One region of the Crassaminicella indica genome, then DNA from elsewhere that is predicted to be linked to it. Evidence: riboswitches for the same ligand, from Rfam matches in the RefSeq annotation. Region 1 holds a riboswitch; the other holds the start of a gene.
What was found. A riboswitch is a leader RNA that binds a small molecule or an ion and turns the genes downstream of it on or off. The one in region 1 is predicted to bind S-adenosylmethionine.
Positions count from the first base shown of each region.

Region 2: another riboswitch for S-adenosylmethionine. It lies ahead of KVH43_RS07830 (methionine ABC transporter ATP-binding protein); the one in region 1 lies ahead of metK (methionine adenosyltransferase).

Region 1 covers NZ_CP078093.1:1,463,255-1,474,648, reverse strand. Annotated here, with positions in the region: gene flgK (flagellar hook-associated protein FlgK) at 1-258, opposite strand, end outside; gene KVH43_RS07090 (flagellar protein FlgN) at 271-768, opposite strand; gene KVH43_RS07085 (flagellar biosynthesis anti-sigma factor FlgM) at 829-1,104, opposite strand; gene KVH43_RS07080 (TIGR03826 family flagellar region protein) at 1,184-1,603, opposite strand; gene KVH43_RS07075 (ComF family protein) at 1,632-2,366, opposite strand; gene recD2 (SF1B family DNA helicase RecD2) at 2,486-4,705, opposite strand; gene KVH43_RS07065 (YvrJ family protein) at 4,840-4,983, opposite strand; gene KVH43_RS07060 (sigma-70 family RNA polymerase sigma factor) at 5,014-5,283, opposite strand; one part of gene KVH43_RS07055 (IS1182 family transposase) at 5,310-6,187, opposite strand; one part of gene KVH43_RS07055 (IS1182 family transposase) at 6,187-6,769, opposite strand; gene KVH43_RS07050 (sigma factor) at 6,862-7,167, opposite strand; gene metK (methionine adenosyltransferase) at 7,440-8,630, opposite strand; SAM riboswitch class I at 8,725-8,827, opposite strand; gene KVH43_RS07040 (COG2426 family protein) at 8,913-9,380, opposite strand; gene KVH43_RS07035 (tRNA lysidine(34) synthetase) at 9,640-10,353, shown strand; gene yyaC (spore protease YyaC) at 10,414-10,956, shown strand; gene pyrB (aspartate carbamoyltransferase) at 11,164-11,394, shown strand, end outside.
Region 2 covers NZ_CP078093.1:1,643,993-1,655,386, forward strand. Annotated here, with positions in the region: gene hypD (trans-4-hydroxy-L-proline dehydratase) at 1-2,042, shown strand, start outside; gene proC (pyrroline-5-carboxylate reductase) at 2,085-2,891, shown strand; gene xrtK (exosortase K) at 3,321-3,824, shown strand; gene KVH43_RS07810 (MSEP-CTERM sorting domain-containing protein) at 3,817-6,573, shown strand; gene KVH43_RS07815 (hypothetical protein) at 6,636-6,842, opposite strand; gene KVH43_RS07820 (MetQ/NlpA family ABC transporter substrate-binding protein) at 6,899-7,723, opposite strand; gene KVH43_RS07825 (methionine ABC transporter permease) at 7,743-8,393, opposite strand; gene KVH43_RS07830 (methionine ABC transporter ATP-binding protein) at 8,390-9,382, opposite strand; SAM riboswitch class I at 9,510-9,614, opposite strand; gene KVH43_RS07835 (YerC/YecD family TrpR-related protein) at 9,767-10,075, shown strand; gene ilvD (dihydroxy-acid dehydratase) at 10,115-11,394, opposite strand, start outside.

The sequences.
Region 1 (11,394 bases):
TGTTGTAAATTCTTTTCTTATCTTAAAATCTAAAAATGCATCTCTAATTTGCTGAATGCTTGTAGTATCTACTCCTGTTCCCTGCATTCCTTGTCCACCGGGTATTCCTATAGGATTAGACTCTGTAACGTTTAGTCTTTGTCTGCTGTAGCCAGGCGTATTTGCATTAGCAATATTATGTCCAGTAATCTGAAGTGCCCTTTGACTTGAAAATAATCCTGTTCTTGCTATATTTAAACCAAAAAAACTTCCACTCATCTTTACCCCACCTTATACCTTTGCATCAAATATATTTGGTCTGTGCTTTAACTCATTCTCATCAGCTTTACTTCCATAGGTATTCCCTTTTACTTCTGCATTAGTCAATAAATTTACATTAAATTCAATATACTCTAATGACTGCTCAAGCAGCTTGGTATTTAAGTCATTGACCTCTTTTATTTTTTTTAAAATACTTCCTAGCTTATCCTTTAATGATAATATTTCTGTTCTTTCTGGATCTTTTATAGAACTTGCTAGCTCTGTTATGTTTTCAACCCAATCTATTTTTTGCTCAAATAAAATATTTCCGATAATTGCTGTTCGTATTTCGTCTATTTTCCCCATACTTACCACTATACTCTGTTCGTCATTTGTAATCTTTTCTAATTCCTTTATATTTCCTTCTACTATTACATCTCTTTTCTTTTTTGCTAATTCTAAATAACCTTTATATATCTCATACTCTTTGCTAAGTGCAAGAATTAACTGCTCAATAGATTTTGACATTTAAGAGCCTCCTTAAAAGAAACTTAAAAAAATTCGAAGGTAAGCTTACCTTCAAAATTTCTAAACTCTTCTATCAAAAATACGCTCTACAACTTCCTCTGCAGATGGACTGTAATTTTCTGAAATCATTTGCTGCTTTATTTTTTCTACCTTTTCTTCTCTCATCTTTGGAAGCTTTTTATAAGCGTTTAGCGCAAATTGATATTCTCTTGCATTTTCAGATATTTGGATTTGATCATCCTTTTGCTTCATTTTTTTAGTATTTCCTACAGCCTTTGTATTCTTTCTATACGTACTAAGTATTTTTTGTATATTTGGATTGTTCGTGACCTTCATAAAAACACCTCACTTCTGCCGAATGATTATACCTTAGTATCGGCAAAAGTGAGGATGATGTTTACATGTTTTATAAAATTTATCTTCTTTTTTTTCTTTCTGCTGTATACATTTTTTCTTTTTGCTTATCAACATTTGATTTTAATCTATCAACCTTCTCAAAACCACTTTTTAATCCAGCTTGTAATTCATGTGCACAAGCATCACAAAATCTTCCTGTTCTGATAGGTTTTCCACAACGTTCGCACTCAAGAATAAGCGCTGAATTTTCTCCTACTATTTCAAGTCTTCCTTCTCTTAAAAAGCGAAGAATTTTATCCTCATCTACACCTGTTTCTTCTGATACTTCTGTAAGAGTTGCCCCTTCATTCTCATAAATGTATTCTCTTACAACCTTGAAATCTTCTTCATCCTTTTTTTGACATCTCGGACATATTTTACTGATACCAGTATATTGAAAAAGTCTGCCACATTCTTTGCAATTTCTAATTTCAGCCATGCCTTTTCCCCCTTAAATTCATTGAAATTTATATATTTTTTCCTGTAGCAAAGGATATAACATATATTTTTTTAGGTCTTGCTTTTACTATTTCTCTGCAACAGGCATCTACCGTACTTCCTGTAGTATATACATCATCAACTAAAAGTATATTTTTATCTGTAAACTGCTCTAACAATCTAACAGAAAAAGCGTCCTTTAAATTGTTTTTTCTTTCATTTCTTGTAAGCTGGTTTTGAGCCTTTGTGTCTTTTATTTTAATAAGATTCTTTCTCGATACTTTCCAATCCATCGCTTTTCCTATGTATTTAGAAAGTAGATCAGCTTGATTAAACCCCCGATTTTTTTCTTTTTTCTTGTATAAAGGCACAGGAACAATATAATCTATATTAGATAACTTTTGTTTTTTTAACTTATCTACCATAATCTCTGCCATATGATAAGCTATATATCTTTGATTTTTGTATTTTAACTTATATACAAGTTCTTTCATATGCTCATTGTATTCTACACAAGAAAAGCCTTTTGTAAAAAAATGCTTTGTCTTTATACAATCAGGACATTCCTGTAGGAAATAAAAATCTTCTAAAGGCTTTCCGCATTTTTCACAAGCTCTCCCCTCAATAAACTTGATCTTTTGTATACATGAACTACATAAGGAATATTTTTCTGTTTTTTTAATGCTTTCATTACATAATATACAATAAATATTCCGAGGATAAATCAAATCAAGAAAAGTATCTATATATGCACCTAAATTCATTTGCCTTGCTCCCTTTTGTCAGCAAGATCATATAAAGAAACCTTGCAAAATAGATTTCTAATGAACATATATATCAAAATATTATCATAAAAAAGCAAGGTATAATAGTATTAATCTCCTTAAAACTCAATCAAATTTTCTGTCAAAAATTTTTTGAGTCTGCTCCCTAGTCCTGAATTTCTTCTGATAACGCGATAATTATCTACCATATTTTTAAGACTCCCTTCAATGCCTACCATTACTACTAATTCTTTAGCTCTTGTAACAGCTGTATATAAAAGGTTTCTTGTTAAAAGCATAGGTGGCCCCCAAAAAATAGGCATAACTACAATCGGAAACTCACTCCCTTGACTTTTATGGATAGTTATGCAGTATGCTAGTTCTAATTCATCAAGCTGAGAAAAATCGTAGGTAACCAATTTTTCTTCATCAAACAAAACAATCATTTCCTTTTCTTCATTATCAATCTTTTGTATATAGCCAAAGTCTCCGTTAAAGACTCCTTCTCCTTCTTCTCCATCAATTGTGCTCCACTTTAAGTTGTAGTTGTTTTTCATCTGCATGACCTTATCTCCCACTCTAAAGACTTTATCCTTCATCTGTCTTTCTTGCTTTTTAGAACTAGGTGGATTTAAAATCTCCTGCAGCACATTGTTCAACTGAAACATCCCTACTTGTCCTTTTTTCATAGGTGTAAGCACCTGAATATTTTTGATAGGATCACAGCTACTGAATTTGGGCAATCTCTCCTTACATAATTCCTTTATAGTCTGTACTACCTGTAATTGATTTCTTTTTTTTATAAAATAAAAATCCTTCTCTTTTTTATTAATATATGGATACTCCCCTTTGTTTATTCTATGGGCATTAACAATTATCATACTCTCCTGAGCCTGTCTAAAAATTTTATCCAGCCTTACAACTTTTATAATCCCACTATCAATAATATCTCTTAATACGTTTCCTGGACCTACAGATGGAAGCTGATCGACATCTCCAACTAAAATCAATCTAGTCCCCGGAAGCAACGCCCTTAACAGACCTTTCATCAATAGAATATCAACCATAGACATTTCATCAATTATCACTACATCACAAGCTAAAGGTTCTTCTTCATTTTTTCCAAAGCTCATACCTACTTCTTCATCTATATAAGCATATTCTAAAAGTCTATGAATCGTCTTTGCCTCTCTTCCCGTTGCTTCACTCATTCTTTTTGCAGCTCTTCCTGTAGGAGCAGCTAGCATAATACTAAGATTATGATTTTCAAACATTTTTATAATACTGTTAATAGTTGTAGTCTTTCCTGTTCCCGGTCCTCCTGTAATAACCAATATACCATTTTTTACAGATTCCTTTACCGCTTCTTTTTGATTCTTTGCTAAAGATATTTTTTCATTTTCTTCTATTGCTTCAATCTCTTTATCTAAATCCTCTGCAATAGGCTCTAATGATGCTTGAGCCATTTCAACCATTTTTTTGCACACATAGCTCTCTGCATAAAAATAAGACATAGCATAAACTACTATTTTACCTTCTATGTTTTCAAGATGAATTTCATTATTTAACGCCATTTGAGTAAGTGCATCTTCTATAAGCTCTTTTTTTACATCTAATGTTTTGGCAGTTTCTTCAATTAATTCCTCTCTTGGTGTATATGTGTGTCCTTCAAGATGAGATTGGGTAAGTATAAACTTTATTCCACACATTATTCTATAAGGTGAAGTTGGATCAATTCCCATTCTTTTTGCAATAGCATCTGCAATTTTAAATCCAATTCCAAATATATCCTCTGCTAAACGGTAAGGATTTTCTTGTATATATGCAATTGTATTTTCTTTATATTTTTTATAAATTTTTATAGCATAATTAGGTGTTACACCATATTCTTGAAGAAAAAGGATTATCTCACTGATTTCTCTTTGTTCCTTAAAGGATTCTGCAATTTTTCGTGCCTTTGCTTCCCCTATACCGCTTACCTTTGTTAATAAATGTGGAGTATACTGCATCATATCAAGAGTATCTTTTCCAAATTGCTCAACAATCTTTTTTGCAAGCTTTGGTCCAATTCCTTTAATAATACCTGATGACAAATATTTTTCAATTCCCTCTAAGGTATTTGGCATGATTCTTTTATAAGATATAATCTCCAGTTGTTCTCCAAATTTAGGATGAACTATCCACTTTCCAGAAAAGCAAAAGGTTTCTCCAGTATTTATAACAGGCATATACCCTACTACTGTTATCTGTTCTTCTTCCGTTTCAACAATAGCAACCGTATAGCCATTCGCATCATTTTGAAAAATAATTTCTGATAATACACCTTGTATTTCTACGATCATAATGTCCTCCTAAAGGATTTGATATGTATATTATAGCATAAAAGTCTTAATCTCTTCCCTTTCATTTAAATTCAAAATAAAATTACTTTATGGGTTATAAAACAACCTATAAAGTAATTTTATTCGCTCTTTTATTTTAGACTGACAATAGCTTTTGTTAACTCATTGATGCTCGCACTAAGCTTCTCTAGCTTTCCTTCAATCCGAATTAATAAATAGATTGATACAGCAATAGGAAATCCTAAGTTTGCAACATGAGTATAAATCTCTTCCATATTTTCGCCTCCTTTCAAAAAATTTTAGTATTATAAAAAATGATTTTTCATTTTTCCTAATGCTCGTTCCTTCGTCTTAACAACAGTCTGATAGTGAACACCTAAAGCTTTAGAAATTTGCCTCATATTCAAATTCATCCCATAATAAAGGACAATAATCCTTTTTTCCTTTTCAGTCAGAGCTTTTAATCCTTGTTCTAAAAAATAGTAGTTTTCTGATTTTAATAAATCTTCTTCTATATTCACCTTTTCATTAGCAAATAGATCTATAAAAGATACATGGTCCTCCCCTGTATCTATTTCTTTATTAAGAGAAATTTCTTTTCTCAGGTTGCTGACAAACCATTGAAAAATTTCAGTGGTTTGTCTTTTTTAAATATAAAATAAGCGTAGCTTAATATTTTATGAGAATAATCATTCAAAAAAGAATTAAAAGATAGAGATGATAGTATCATCGCTATCTTTTTCATATTTTGTACTGCTGCTGTCATAAGACATTGTTCTTTGACTTTCTCAATTCCGCGAAAGCGGGCATAGCGAAGCCCATGCAGTTGTTTAGCATCTGCAAAGCTTCGCTCAACGGTTTCTTTTCTTCTCTTGTAAATCCGCTTCCCTAACTGATCGTACATAGTAAACCTTTTAACTTTATCTTTATATTTTTCCCATACATGGAGTCTAATTGTTCTAGTTTCATTACCATCATATAAGCATTTTTCTTTATATGGACACTCAGAGCAATTATTTTTATCACTGATATATTCCCTATAACCCTGACGGGTAGTAGTTTTATAATGCATTGGATAAAGATTTGGGCACATTATAACATCCCATTCATCAACATATTGAAATCTATTTTTTGTAAACTTTCCTTTTTTATGTGGTCCAAGTCTGTAACCTATAGCACCCTGTATATTTCTATCATTTAAACCTTTACAAATTGGAGCAGTAAAATATCCAGCATCAAGTCCTACAAATTTCACCTCAAAACCATATTTTTCAATTTGTTCATCTAATATTTGAAGATAAGGTGTTGCATCATTAATATTACCAGGAGTAACATTAACACCTGTAATAATGTTATTCTCTGCATCCACCGTTCTGTGTTCTAGATAGAAGAAACCTTTGGGTTTTCTATCTCTATGCATAAAACCACTGTCAGGATCTGTAATGCTAGATTTAATTCTCTTTATTTCTGGCTCATGTTCTTTTTTTTTAGAGGTTTTTTACCATGATTTATTCTATCTTCATTAATTGCATTTTCTAAATCATCAACATATTCTTTTACTTCAACTTTAATATATTTTTCTTCATACTTATTTTTATTAGCATTAGCTTTAAGATGAGTAGAATCAGTGTATAGTATTTTACCCAATACCAAATTATTATCTATTGCTTGTTTCACTATATTTGAAAAAATTTTTTCAAATATATCAGTACCTGTAAATCTACGTCTTCTATTTTGACTAATAGTAGAATGATGAGGAATCTCATCAGTAATTCCATAACCTAAAAACCATCTATAAGCAATATTATATTTGATTTCTTCCATTAATCTCCTTTCGGAGCGAATACCATAAAGATATCCAATAAACATCATCTTAAATAAAACAACTGGATCAATAGATGGTCTTCCATTATCTAAACAATACTTATCTTCTACTAAATCATATATAAATGAAAAGTTAATATATTTATTGATTTTTCTAAGCAAATGATCTTCAGAAACTAGGTTCTCAATCATAACAGTTTCAATTCTATTTTGGTATCCATTATTCTTAGTTAACAATACAATCAGTCCCTTCGGGAAATTATTCTATATATATTTATTCTACATAAAAAGCGAAAATCCTTTTTGAAAAAAAAAGAATTCTCGCTTTTTTATACTTTGTCAACAGTCTGAGAAATTTCTTTTCTTACTTTTTTCCTTTTTTCCATATAGAAAAATTTCAGCTGTAGCTTTATATAGCCCAAAAAAGGTACTCCCTTTGCCTCATCAAATCGCTCAATTTCATTTAATATTTTAACTGCTCCTTCCTGAAGCAAATCATTCCATTCTTCATTCCCAAAATAGTATTTCTTAATAGATACAAAAATCAGAGGCTTTAGCTTTTTAAGCATCTCTTCTTTTGCTTTTTCATCTCCAGCTTTGCACATATTGATAAGCTTTTTCATTTTATATTCCATATACCTTCCTCCCTGTGGAGGACCGATCCTCTTAATACCATGGTCTATGGAAATTTTAAAATTTATAAAATAAAAAAGAAAAAGTCGTTTAACTCTTAGTTGACTTTTACTTAATAAAACTCAATACATATTCTCGTAAAAATAATTACTAAAGCCTCCGACTAATAATTAGTTGTCCTTCAACTTAAAGCTTCTTCCTCAATCCTTAACTAAAGCTATTATTTTAAAACAATAAAAAAGATGAAGCATTTTAAAACGCCTCATCTTTTTTATTATTCACCTAGTGCTTCTTTTTTCAATATTTCAGCCTTATCTGTTTTCTCCCATGGAAGATCGATATCTGTTCTGCCGAAATGTCCATATGCAGCAGTTTGTCTATATATTGGTCTTCTTAAATCTAAATCTTTAATAATTGCTGCTGGTCTTAAATCAAAGTGCTTTCTTACAAGCTCTTCTAATTTTTCCTCAGATACTTTAGCTGTGCCAAATGTTTCTACAAGTATAGATACAGGCTGTGCAACACCGATTGCATAAGCAAGCTCTATTTCACATTTGTCCGCAAGCCCTGCCGCTACAATATTTTTGGCAACATATCTTGCTGCATAAGCTGCTGAACGGTCAACCTTTGTTGGGTCTTTTCCTGAAAATGCACCACCACCATGTCTTGCATATCCACCGTATGTATCTACGATAATTTTTCTACCTGTTAATCCTGCATCTCCTTGTGGTCCACCAATAACAAATCTACCTGTAGGATTTATAAGGTATCTTGTTTTTTCATCTAATAGTTCAGCTGGAACAATATTTTTGATTACATGCTCAATTAAGTCTTTTTCAATTTGCTCTCTTGTTACTTCTGGACTATGCTGTGTAGAAATAACAATAGTATCTATTCTTACAGGTTTATCATCTTCATATTCTACAGTTACCTGCGTTTTTCCATCTGGACGCAAATAATCTAGTGTACCATTTTTTCTAACTTCTGTTAATCTTCTTGCAAGCTTATGAGCAAGAGCAATAGGCATAGGCATAAGCTCTGGTGTTTCATTACATGCAAACCCAAACATAATCCCTTGATCTCCTGCCCCGATTGCTTCTACAGCATCTTCCATTGCTCCTTCTTTTCTTTCTAATGCTTCATCTACACCCATAGCAATATCTGGAGATTGCTCATCTATAGAAGTAAGCACTGCACAAGTATCACAATCAAATCCATATTTTGCTCTGTCATAACCAATTTCTTTTATTGTTTTTCTTACTACCTTTGGAATATCTATATAACAATTTGTAGTAATCTCTCCTGCTACAAGTACAAGACCTGTTGTTACAGATGTTTCTGCTGCAACACGAGCTTTAGGGTCCTTTTCAAAAATTGCATCTAATATAGCATCTGAAATTTGGTCACATATTTTATCTGGATGTCCTTCTGTAACTGATTCTGAAGTAAATAATCTTCTTGCCATTTTTTTACCTCCTTCATAATTATTATAATTATTATTTCCTAAAATCTGTTTAAAAAAAACCTCTTCATCACAAGAAGAGGTTGGAATTTCTTTGTCCTCATCTTCCAGAAATTACATTCTGTAGGATTTAGCACCGTGTAAAAATACCGGTTGCCGGGAATCATAGGGCCTAGTCCCTCCTCCACTCTTGATAAGGCATCAAGATTTATATTTAATTTATCAAGGTAATTCTATCATATTTAAAAAATATGTCAACTTTTTTGTTTTGGAAAATTATTCATTTTATAAATTTACAGCCACATGGCTAATTGTCATAATAATCAGCGCTGCAATAGTATTGCCCATAAATATAGCAGTAAATGCTTGTTTGAATGGAATATTCAATAGTGATGCTGCAATAGCTCCTGTCCATACTCCTGTAGTAGGCAGTGGTACAGCTACAAACAATAGAAGTCCTAAGCTTTTATACTTATGCACTTTTTCTGTCTTTCTTAATGTTCTTTTTGTAATCCAATCTACAAGCTTTCTCCAATAAGGATGTTTTTTCATTTTTATAAAAATAGGTTTTAACAAAAGCAATAAAAAAGGAACTGGAATCATGCTTCCAAACAACCCTAATATTGTAGCGTGAAGAGGTGTTATTCCCAAAGATACCCCTATTGGAATAGCACCTCTTAATTCCATCAGAGGCATTGCTGCTACTAATAAAACCATTATTTCATTTGAAATATATGTAAGTATTTGCTCCATAAAAATCTTCCTCTTCTATCTATATAGTTTTTTATTCTCGGTAAACACAATAATCTTTTAATCAATAATACGTTTATCTATATCTACAATCATTATATAGCAAGCTATAGCTTTTATGAAGCACTATTTTTGTAATAATAACTTAATATGTATTTTTTGTTGATTTTTATATAATTTTATTTATATGGAGTTGTTTATTTTCTTCTTTCCACTTTTTAGTTATTCGATAAGTTATATAATAAAAGAAAGGATTTATAATATGAAAAAAATACTAGGATGCGTAAAAAAAGCTGTAGCACAGTTTCATATGCTTCAAGATGGAGATATAGTAGGAGTTGGGCTTTCAGGAGGAAAGGACAGTACTGCTCTTTTATATTCTTTAAAGCTTTTTCAATACTTTTCTCCTGTAAAATACGAATTAAAAGCTTTTACATTGACTTTAGGCTTCAATGATTTTGATCTTACCCCTTTAAAAAAATTCTGTCATGACCTAAATATCCCTTATATAATTCAACCAACTCAAATCGGAAAAGTGATATTTGAAGATAGAAAAGATAAAAACCCTTGTGCCATGTGTGCTAGAATGAGAAGAGGAAAGCTCCACACCATTTGCAAAGAGCATGGGGTAACAAAGCTTGCACTAGGACATCATGCTGATGATGCAGTAGAAACATTATTTTTAAGTATGCTTTATGAGAGCAGAATAAGTACCTTTGATCCTGTAACATTTTTAGATAGAAAAAATCTGACTATCATCAGACCTCTTATATATGCATCAGAAGAAGACATTGTTTCGGCTGTAAAAAAGCATAATCTTCCTGTTGTGAAAAATCCTTGTCCTGTAGACGGAAAAACACAAAGACAATATATGAAAAACCTTTTAAATCAAATTTCTGAAGATATTCCAAATGCAAAAGCTCGGATTATTAAAGCATTAAATAATAAAGAACAGTTAAATATTTGGGCAAAATAATTTTTGTATCATATTTTTCACCCCCTCTTGATATATATCATATAAGGGGGTGTTTTCTCTTTGAAGGATGATTTTCATAAATACCTATATAAAAAACGCGTACATTACACGAATGAAAATGCTTCACAAATATTATCGGAATTAATAAAAGAAAAAATTTCAAGTAATACAGTCATTATATGCATCGGTACCGATCGCTGTATTGGTGATACTTTAGGTCCTCTAGTTGGTACCCTGCTTCAAAATAAAAACTTTAGATTTCCTGTTTATGGTACTTTGGATCATCCTATTCATGCAGTAAATATTAAGGAATCTTTAGAAAGAATAAAGGGTAAACACCCTAATGGATTCTTTATTGCAGTAGATGCCTGTTTAGGAAGTGAAGAACTCATCGGCAATATCCATATAAAAAGGGGGCCTATTTTTCCAGGAAAGGGTGTCGGAAAAAATTTACCTGGTGTTGGGCAAATGTCTATTGTTGGAATTGTTGATAAACTCAACAAGGATGACTGTTTTTCAATCCACAATATTCGCTTAAGCCTTGTAATGAAAATGGCAGAAGTTATTGTAGACACCTTTATGCTAGCAACATATTTATCATAAAGCTTTCCTTCTCATAAAGCTCAGTTTTGCATTGACATAAAAAAGCTTATATGATAACCTATTAACAATAAAAAAGACCTTTAACTTAACCCTGTGAGGTTAAAAAGGCAAGCAAAGGATATAGTTTATTGTGCCTTTTTTCCTTATGGTTAAAAGGTTTTTTAATACCTTTAAACTGGTTCGGAGAGACCAAAAAGGAGGATAAAAATGAAAACAATCAGACATCTTATCGATCCTGAGGATTTTACTAAAAAAGAGCTAGATGCACTCATAGCACTAGCAAAAAAAATGTATCTCAATCCTGAAAAATATAATTCAATCTGCACAGGAAAAATTTTAGCCACACTTTTTTACGAACCAAGTACCAGAACACGACTAAGTTTTGAATCAGCTATGTTAAGATTAGGAGGACAAGTATTAGGCTTTAGTGATGCTTCC
Region 2 (11,394 bases), 180 kb from region 1:
TAAAAAGCATTCAAAAAGAAGTAATTATTCCTTATTGGAAAGACCGTTCAATCAGGAAGAAAATTTTTGACCATATGACTCCAGAATGGATTGATTGTTATGAAAGTGGTATATTTACAGAATTTATGGAGCAGAGGGGGCCAGGGCATACAGTAGCAGATGGAAAAATATACAAAAAAGGATTTATTGGATTTAAAAAGGATATTGAAGATGCTATTGGAAAATTAGATTATTTCAATGATCCTAATGCTTACGAAAAGAAAATCCAGCTTCAAGCTATGGCTATTTGCTGTGATGCAATCATAAGCTTTGGAAAAAGATATGCAGCATATGCAAGAAAGCTTGCGTCAAAAGAAACAGATGAGAGAAGAAAATTGGAACTTTTAAAAATTGCAAAAAATTGTGATGTTGTTCCAGCATTTCCTCCAAAGACTTTTCATCAGGCTATACAAATGTATTGGTTTGTACATTTAGGTGTAACTATTGAAATGAACAATTGGGATGCTTATAGTCCGGGAAGATTAGATCAGCATCTATATCCTTTTTATAAAAAGGATATAGAAGAAGGGATATTGACACGAGATGAAGCAAAAGAATTATTAGAATGTCTATGGGTAAAGTTTAATAATCAACCAGCTCCTCCTAAAGTTGGTATTACTTTAAAAGAAAGTGGAACTTATACAGATTTTGCAAATATTAATAGTGGAGGAGTAAAACCAGATGGCTCTAATGGAGTTAATGATGTTAGCTATTTGATTTTAGATGTAATGGATGAAATGAAACTCCTTCAACCTAGTTCTAATGTTCAAATTAGTAAAAAGACTCCTTTAAAGTTTTTAAAAAGAGCCTGCGAAATTTCTAGAAAAGGATGGGGACAGCCTGCATTTTATAATACTGATGCAATGATTCAAGAAATGCTAAGGGCAGGAAAGGATATTGTAGATGCTAGAGAAGGTGGAGCAAGTGGGTGTGTTGAAACGGGAGCTTATGGAAAAGAAGCATATATTTTAACGGGATATTTGAATATTCCTAAAATACTAGAAATTACTTTAAACAATGGCTTTGATCAAGTAAGAGGAAAGCAGCTAGGTTTAAAGACAGGAGATCCTAGAAATTTTGAAACTTATGAAGAATTTTTTGAAGCATTTAAAAAACAACTCAATCATTTTGTAGATATTAAAATAAGAGGAAACCACATGATTGAAAAAATCTATGCTACCAATATGCCTGTTCCATTTCTATCTGTTATTACAAGTGATTGCATTGATAAGGGAATGGATTATAATGCAGGAGGAGCAAGATATAATACAAATTATATTCAAGGGGTTGGTATTGGTACGGTAGCAGATTGTTTAGCTTCTATTAAATACAATGTTTTTGATAAAAAAAGATTTACTATGGATGAACTACTTAAGGCTTTAGATGATAATTTTGAAGGACATGAAATGATTCATCACATTGTTAGAAATAAAACGCCTAAATATGGAAATGATGATTCGTATGCAGATGAATTGATGCTAGATGCTTTTAATGCTTTTTATGATATTGTAAATGGAAGGAAGAATATGAAGGGCGGTGTTTATCGCATTGATATGCTGCCAACTACTTGTCATGTATATTTTGGATCGGTTATGATGGCAAGTGCAAATGGAAGGCTTTATGGAAAGCCTGTATCTGAAGGAATTTCCCCAGCTAAAGGAGCAGATACAAATGGACCTACCGCAGTTATAAAATCAGCAGCTAAAATGGATCATCTAAGAACAGGAGGAACACTCCTTAATCAAAAATTTACTCCTTCTGTGTTAGCAGGGGAGGAGGGACTAGAAAATTTGGCATCTCTTATTAGAGCATATTTTAATATGGATGGACATCATATTCAGTTCAATGTAATTGATCGAAAAACTTTGATAGATGCACAAAATAATCCAGAGGAATATAAAGATTTGATCGTAAGGGTTGCAGGTTATAGTGATCATTTTAATAATTTGAGCAAAGCATTGCAGGATGAGATTATTGAAAGAACAGAGCAGACTTTTGCTTAAGGAGTATATTATTTATAAATATTTTATAAAGGAGGGCTTGTTGTGCAAAAGACAATAGGATTTATTGGTGCTGGGAATATGGGGCAGGCGATCATGGGTGGTATTTTAAAATCAAAATTAGTTTCAGCAGTAGATATTATTATGTCTGATTTGAGTGAAGAAAGATTAGAACTGGCAAAAGAATGTGGTATAAAAGTAACAAAGGATAATAAGGAAGTAGCAAAACTTTCTGATATTTTGGTATTGTCCATAAAACCTAATATTTATTCTTTAGTCATTAAAGAAATAAAAGATTATATAAAGAATGATGTGATTATTATAACCATTGCAGCAGGGAAAGACATTTGTAGTACAGAAGAAAGCTTTGGAAGGAAAGTTAAAGTGGTTCGAGCTATGCCTAATACCCCAGCTCTAGTAGGGGAAGGAATGACAGCTATTGTACCTAATGAAAAATTAACAACTGATGAAGTGGATGAGGTAGTAAAAATTTTTAATAGCTTTGGAAAGGTTGAAATAGTTAGTGAAAAGTTGATGGATGCAGTAACTTCTGTTAGTGGATCGTCTCCTGCATATGTATTTATGTTTATTGAAGCTATGGCAGATGCAGCAGTTTTAGATGGTATGCCAAGAGATCAAGCTTATAGAATGGCAGCTCAAGCAGTACTTGGAGCAGCTAAGATGGTACTAGAAACTGGGAAGCATCCAGGAGCATTAAAGGATATGGTATGTTCTCCAGCAGGTACAACTATAGAAGCAGTAGCTACTCTTGAAAGAACAGGATTTCGTTCATCTATTATATCAGCAATGCAGAGTTGTACAAAAAAATCTATTGAAATGTCGAAAAAATAGAAAAGTATATTAATATATTTCAGATTTTAGACAAAATAAGATAAGCGTCAAAGAGGTTCTTTCTCAAAAATAAGCGAATCTAGTCTTGAGGTTCGCTTATTTTTATTAATTCAAAACATTGATTCTTCTTTTTCATATATTATCTAGTTAGAGTATTTAAATCTGTTTTTAATATTATATTTAATAGTATATATATTGTCTTTGCGATTGGATATAATATAGTCTACACTATTCCGATTATACCATATATTTACAAAATATGATTTTATAAATTAAATTATTTTTCTAATAGTGATACAGCGAAATTAGCAAATAGTTTAATGGTTTATTATTTAGCGAAAAAATATTATCGAAAAACAATAAAAAAATATTGAAATATAATAATTGATTGTGTATAATGTAAATGTAAATTTATGGGGGGGATTGCATTTGTTTGTTTATATATGGATTATATTTATAGCTGCATGTATAAAAATGATTTTCAAATATGGAGATTTTCAGTACATATTGTTTATTTTAAAGCCTGTAACAAAAATTGTGGAATTAGTTTTAGGAGTTGCTTTTAAATATTATGAAGGGATTGGATTTATCAATGCTGATTTTAAAATTCATATAAGCAGAGGATGTTCAGGAATAAATTTTTTTATTATGGTATTTTTGATGATTAGTTTTTCATTTCTTTTTAAGATACGAAATAAAAATAAATCATTAGTAGCATTGATTTTTTTTATTGTTGCATATTTTATTACAATTATTGCAAATGCTTCAAGGATTATAGTGGCTTTTTTGATTATGAATACCATAACATTTAATATGAAATATGAAAGATTGATGCATCAGTCTATTGGTGTTGTTTTTTATTTTAGTTATTTAATCATTACATATTATTTGTTTTCAAAAATATTTCAAAAAGGAGATGAATCTCATGAATAAAATATATAAACCATACCTTATATTGATAACGTTAACGCTTCCTCAAATAATTATTTTTATTCTATTTACTAAAATATTTGGATTGATTAGTTCAGAACTATCTAAAAGTAGTATAGAGTATTGGAGATTAGCAGCAATTTATTTAGGTTCAGCGTTGATTATATTTACATTGTGGAATATAAGAAACTGGATAAATAAAAAAGATATACAGCCATTATGTGCTCTTTTGATCTTTATAGTATATACCATATTTTTAAGCGTTTATTTTTACAATGATACATACATTATTCCTTCTGATATTCCAGATTATATGTTTTTAGGTATAAGACCTAGCATTACTATTTTAACACTTATTATGCCAGTGCTTATTCATTCTATGCTGTTGTTGGTTCATTTTAGTGTTGAGAAAGTAGAAAAAGGTAGCAATTCAAAGGACTTTTATAGTATGATTGGTATTCCAGTATTTTGTTATGTATTTATATATATATTGTTGAATGATAATTCTCCTATTGAAAAGCTTACCCCTATATTATTTATTATGAGTATAGTAGCTTTTTTCTTTTTCTTCATACGAATTATTTATAGACTTTTAAATAAAAGGGCTGATATATGGCAAAAGAATTTAGCTTTTTTGAATCTTTTGGGTTCTTTGATAGGGTTATGCTTAAATCAAAGCTTTGGAAATATATTTGGAGATTTTTCTCATATTGGCTTTTATCTGTTTGCCATGATAACAGGTGTATTAATGTTAATTCCAGATATGGAGAATAAAAGAATCAGGCTCATTTTGTGGGTATTAAAAAGTATTACCTTTGTTTTTACCTTTTACTTTTTCATTGTTTTTCTTCCTTATATACTGTTGTCATTGATTGGAATGATTTTTTTCGGATGTGGTGCTTTAATGCTTGTGCCAATGCTTTTAATGTTTTTACATGTAAAAGCTTTGTGGTCTGATTACTATTATTTAAAGGCTTTTTATGAAAAGAAGATTTTAGCTGCATTGTTTTTAATAGGGGTTTTAACAATTCCTGTATTTATGATGATGATTATAAAAAATGATAAAGAAAATTTAGATAATGCACTGACCTTTACATATCAAAGAAGCTATGAAGATAAAAATGAAGCACATATAGACATAGCTGGAGTAAAAAGAGCTTTAAAAAATATAAAATATGTAAAAGGAAATAAAAGAAATAAGCTTGATGTTTTTACTACGGATATTCCTTATTTTACTTCACTATATAATGAATATGTGCTAGATGGATTATCAATATCTAATAAAAAAATAAAAAGGCTTGAGGATGTATTTTTAGGTGAATCAGATATAGTGCTAAATGATGAAAGACAATCAAAAAATCAAGTATTTATCAAAGATATAAAAACGCAAACAATATATGATGAAAAAGAAAAGGTACTGAAAAGCTGGATAGATTTTGAGTTGGAAAATAGAGGAAGAGAACAAGAGGAGTTTAACACAACATTTAAGCTTCCAAAAGGAAGTTATATTAGCAATTATTATTTATATGTAGGGAATGAAAAAAAATACGGTTTGCTTGCAGATAAAAGAGCTGCCGATTGGATTTATCAAAATACAAAAGCTATAAAGAGAGATCCTGGGATTTTAACAGATTTGGGAAATAATAAAATAGCATTTAAGGTATTTCCATTTAATGGTGGAGAAATAAGAAAAACAGGAATAGAAATCCTTCATAAAGCTCCAATCACTATTAATATTGATGGACATAGGATTGATTTAAAGGATGAACATATTAAGCATTTAAATAAAAAAGAAATTATTATAGGTAAGGGGCTTGCTTATATTCCAAAGGAAGTGAAGAAAAAATTAGAAAGAACAACAAGAGAGCAAAAGTATTATTTTTTAATAGATTATTCAAAAGAAAGTGATGGAAAAATAAATGACTATATAGAAAGGGTGAAGAATTATATTAAAGATTATCATATTGAAAATAAAGTAGAAGAAATAATTCCTGTAAACTTTGAAGAAAAAAGGATTTCATATAATAAAGAGTGGGAAAAACATTTAAAACATATTGACGTAAAAGGTGGATTCTTTTTAGAATATACGATAAAGAAGATTTTTTATGATAATTATGTAAAAGATAGCAGTGAGTATCCAGTTATTATTGTTGTTACAGATGATATAAGTAAAGGAGTAGGGTTGGAGAAAATAGATGAATTTTCATTTGCTTGTCCAGAAGGGGTATATTATTATCATTTAGATAGAGAAGGAAAAATTACAGGGTATTCAAGTCAGTTAAGAAAAACTATGGATCGAGTGGAGAAAATACCAGTATTAGTTTGGAAAGATAAAAATGGAAAAGCATATTATTTACAAGATGTAGAGGAAGATAGTATAGTTCTTTTAGATGATAAATTAGAAGTAAATATAAAAGAAGAGAAAAATGCTAAATGGGAAAATGGAGCTATGCTTCAAGGAATGTATATGAGTTATATGCTTCATCCAGAGAAATATTTTGAAAAGTCCTTGTCTATTGTAAAAAATAGTATTATATCTCATGTGATGAGTCCAATGACTTCTTTTATAGTTCTTGAAAATGAAGCTCAAGAAAAAGTTATGCTGGAAAAACAAAAGCAAATTTTAGCAAGGAAAAAACCAGTTCATATAGGAGATATGACGGAAATGGATGAACCTTCTTTATGGGTTATGCTACTGCTTATGGGGATTTTTATGAGTAGACAATTATTATTAGTTAAAAGTAAAGAATAGATTATTGTAAGGATAGTTTATTTGGGAATAAATAGGGTATAAGGTGGTCAATGACCACCTTATTACACATCTCTTTTTTTAGTAACCTTTGTGGTGTCTTCATAAAATCTAAAGGTGTCAATTATATCCACATCTCTTTGCATATCAAGAGGCATTACATAAGCATTTTGCGTTTTTTCTATAATAGGATGGTTTTCTTTATTGTAGGTAGCATCAATCCTATCCTGTGGTCTTTCTGAATCAGAATGAATTCCTTTATCATTTTTCATATGATCATCTCCTCATTAATATTATTTCACATAATGAGAAAGATATGATTTTTATATTAAAAAGCAGGAACTACTGCACCATTATATTTTTCTTCAATAAATTTTTTTACATCTTCAGATTGTAGTACTTTCATAAGCCTCTGAATTTTTTCGCTGTCCTTATCTTCAGGACGAACTGCTACTATATTTGCATATGGGGATTCGCTGCCTTCTATTAGTAAAGCATCTTCTTTAGGATTAAGATTTCCTTCTAATGCAAAGTTTGTGTTGATTACACTTGCAGCTACATCATCTAATGTTCTAGGAAGCTGTGCTGCATCAACAGGCTTGAATGTTATATTTTTAGGATTTTCTATAATGTCCTTTTCAGTTGCTTCAAGTCCTGCATCTTTATTTAATTTTATTATTCCTTTTGCATCTAATAAAATGAGTGCACGTCCTTCATTAGTTGGATCATTTGGAATAGTGATTGTAGCTTTGCTTTGTAGTTCATCAACAGATTTAATTTTTTTAGAATACAAACCAAGAGGTTCAACATGAACGTTTCCTGCACTTACAAGATCTAATTCTCTTTCTTTATTAAATGTTTCTAAATAAGGCAAGTGCTGAAAGAAATTTGCATCGATTTCTTTTTCTGCTAAAGCAAGGTTAGGTGTTACATAATCTGTAAATTCTTTTATTTCTAGCTTTATACCTTCCTTTTCAAGCTTTGGCTTGATAAATTCTAATATTTCTGTATGAGGTACTGGTGTTGCACCAATTGTAAGGGTTATTGTGTCTGATTTTTGTTGTGCAGTAGGTGTTTCTTTTTTCGCACATCCTGTAAATAATAAGGATAAAGCTAATAGACATACTAATACTTTTAAAATATTTTTTTTCATTTTGCATACCTCCAATTTTTTATTTTTTATTGATGCTTTGTGCAATTTTATTGCCAGCAGTTTGAATGATTTGTACAAGGATAATCAAAAGAATAACTGTAGCAATCATTACATCTGTTTGGAAACGGTGATAACCGTATCTTACAGCTAAATCTCCAAGACCACCTCCTCCAACAACTCCAGCCATAGCGGAATAGCTTAAAATATTGATAATGGTAATGGTAATACCAAGAATCAAGGATGACATAGCCTCAGGAAGCAGTACTCTAAAAATTATTTGGTGAGGGGTTGCTCCCATAGAGATAGAAGCTTCTACTACACCCCAGTCTACTTCCCTTATACTTGTTTCTACAACTCGTGAAAAGAAGGGAGTTGCAGCTATAACTAATGGAACAATAGCAGCAGTTGTGCCAATAGTTGTTCCAACAACAAGTCTTGTAAAAGGAATAATAAATATCATCAAAATGATAAAGGGTAGTGATCTAGCTACATTGATAATATATGAAAGTATGTTGTGAATATATGGATTTGGAAGAATGTGATTTTGGTCTGTTACAACAAGAATTATCCCTAATGGCAATCCTAAAATAATTGTAAAAATCACAGAGATAAATACCATATATAAGGTTTCTAATAAAGATGGTGTAAGAAGTTCTATCCAATGATTCATTGCTTTAACACCTCCGCTTTTACATTGTTTTTTTCTAGAAAAGATATAATATCTAATAATTTATGGCAATCTACATTCATTTGAATAGTGAGCTTTCCAATGGGCTTTTCTTGGATATATTCAATTTTTCCAGAAAGAATATTTACATCTACATCAAATTTTTTTGTGATTTTTGAAATAAGTGGTTTATCTGCACTGCCCTTTGTAAATGATAAATTTAATACTTTTCCTTTCATATATTGCTTTGGTAAAGCTTGATCGTGATCTACAAAATGCTTTGTGACAGAGTTGCCGGGCTTTGAGAAAATATCAATAGTAGAACCTTCCTCTATCAAGCATCCACCTTCAAGAATTGCTACACGGTTGCATATTTCTTTGATTACTTCCATTTCATGAGTGATGACTACAATAGTCAATCCAAATTCTTTGTTGATATTTTTAAGTAATGTTAGAATCTGCTTTGTAGTTTTCGGATCTAGTGCCGATGTTGCTTCATCACAGAGGAGTACATCAGGTTCATTTGCTAGAGCTCTTGCAATACCTACTCTCTGCTTTTGACCTCCACTTAACTGAGAAGGATAAACATGAGCTTTATCAGAAAGCTCTACAAGCTCTAAAAGATGATTTACCTTTTCTTTGATGATTTTTTTAGGTGTTTTTACAAGTCTTAATGGAAAAGCAATATTTTCAAATACATTTTTACTATGCAATAGATTAAAATTTTGAAAAATCATGCCTATTTTTTTTCTTGCATTTCTCAATTCGCTGTTTTTTAAAGTCATTAAGTTTATGCTATTTACAAATATGTCACCACTTGTAGGCTCTTCCAATCTGTTTATACAGCGAATGAGAGATGATTTTCCTGCACCACTAAGACCAATAATGCCATAAATATCCCCTTGATTAATATTTAAAGATATATCCTTAAGAGCGACTACTTGGTTTCTTCCATTCGTATAAATCTTTGATAAATTCTTAATTTTTATCATAACTTCACCTCTTTATAACTATATAGTACTAAAACAAACAAGTAATAAAATAACCCCTGCTGATGAAAGAGGGGGTTAAAAAAACCTCTTTCATTGAGAAAGAGGCATATATAACAATTGCTTCCTTCTCTCATCTGTCGATACAATGTATCGCAGGAATTGGCACCGCTGCATAAAATATGCCGGTTGCCGGGTTTCATAGGGCCAGTCCCTCCACCACTCTGGATAAGAGATATCCGTTTATTAACTTTTGCTTTGATTAATATAAAGTATAATGATTTTTTAGAATTGTGTCAATAGTTTTTTTAAAAAATTATATTTCAATAAAAAGGAGATAATAAATAAATATAGAATATTATTTAGATAAAGGGAAAAGGTGGTGGAATGATGACTTACGAGTCAAAATTAAAAAATGAGTTTACTGATGAATTGTTTGAAGCAATATTATTACTCAAAAATATAGAAGAATGCTATAGATTTTTTGAAGATATATGTACTATAAAGGAGATTCAAGCATTATCCCAGCGTCTTAAAGTAGCAAAGCTTTTAAGAGAAAAGAAAACCTATAATGAGATTGAAGAAATAACAGGAGCGAGTACAGCGACCATCAGCAGAATTAATCGATGTCTAACATATGGAGCTGATGGATATAATTTGATATTGGATAGATTAGATGAACAATCAAAAGAATAAAAGCAGTGCAACCTTCTCTATTAAAAGGTTGCACTGCTTTTATTTTAATACAGCTCCTGTACTTGCTGAAGTAACTAATTTTGCATATCTTGCTAAATATCCTTTTTTTACTTTTGGTTCAGGCTTTACAAAACAATTTTTACGTTTTTGTATTTCTTCTTCACTTAATTTAACTTCTAATTTTTTATTAGGAATATCAATATGAATGATATCTCCATCTTCAATAAGACCAATAAGACCTCCTTCCATAGCTTCAGGAGATACATGACCAATAGCAGCACCACGAGTTGCTCCAGAGAATCTACCATCTGTAATGAGTGCTACATCCTTGTCAAGCCCCATACCTGCAATAGCAGAAGTAGGGGATAGCATCTCTCTCATACCAGGACCACCCTTAGGACCTTCATATCTTATAACTACTACATCTCCCTTTACAATCTTTCCATTAAAGATTGCAGATACTGCTGCTTCTTCTGAATCAAATACCTTTGCAGGGCCAATGTGTACCAGCATTTCATCAGCTACTGCTGATTCTTTTACAACTGCTCCATCTACTGCTAGATTTCCCCTTAATATAGCAAGGCCACCTTTATTTCTATAAGGGTTTTTAATAGGATGAATGATATCAGTATCAAGTACTTTTTTATCTTTAAGGTTTTCACCAACAGTTTTTCCAGTAACGGTCATTACATCTAGGTTGAGTAATCCTTTTTTTGTTAATTCCTTCATAAGTGCAGGGATTCCTCCTGCACGATGTAGATCCTCCATATGATGTTTACCGCTAGGGCTAAGCTTTGTAAGATATGGTGTTACTTGACTGATCTCATCAAACAATTCAAGTGGTAACGATATACCTGCTTCATGAGCAATTGCTGGTAGATGTAGTACTGTGTTAGAAGAACCAGCCATAGCCATATCTACAGTAATTGCATTTTTAAATGCATCTATTGTTAGAATATCTAATGGCTTTATATCATTTTTAACACATTCCATTACCTTCATACCAGCATATTTTGCAAGTTGAATTCTTTCACCAGAGTGAGACATAGCAGTACCATTGTATGGAAGGCCCATTCCTAAAGCTTCTGTTAAGCAGTTCATACTATTAGCAGTAAAAAGTCCTGAGCAAGAACCACATCCAGGACATGATTTTCTTGCTAATTCTTCTAATTCTTCTTCTGTCATTTTATTATCTTTAAAAGCTCCAACACCTTCTATGACACTACTAAAATCTAGTGCTTTACCATTATGCTCTCCAGCTCGCATAGGACCACCACTTACTACAATTGCTGGAATATTTAGTCTTGCAGCAGCCATTA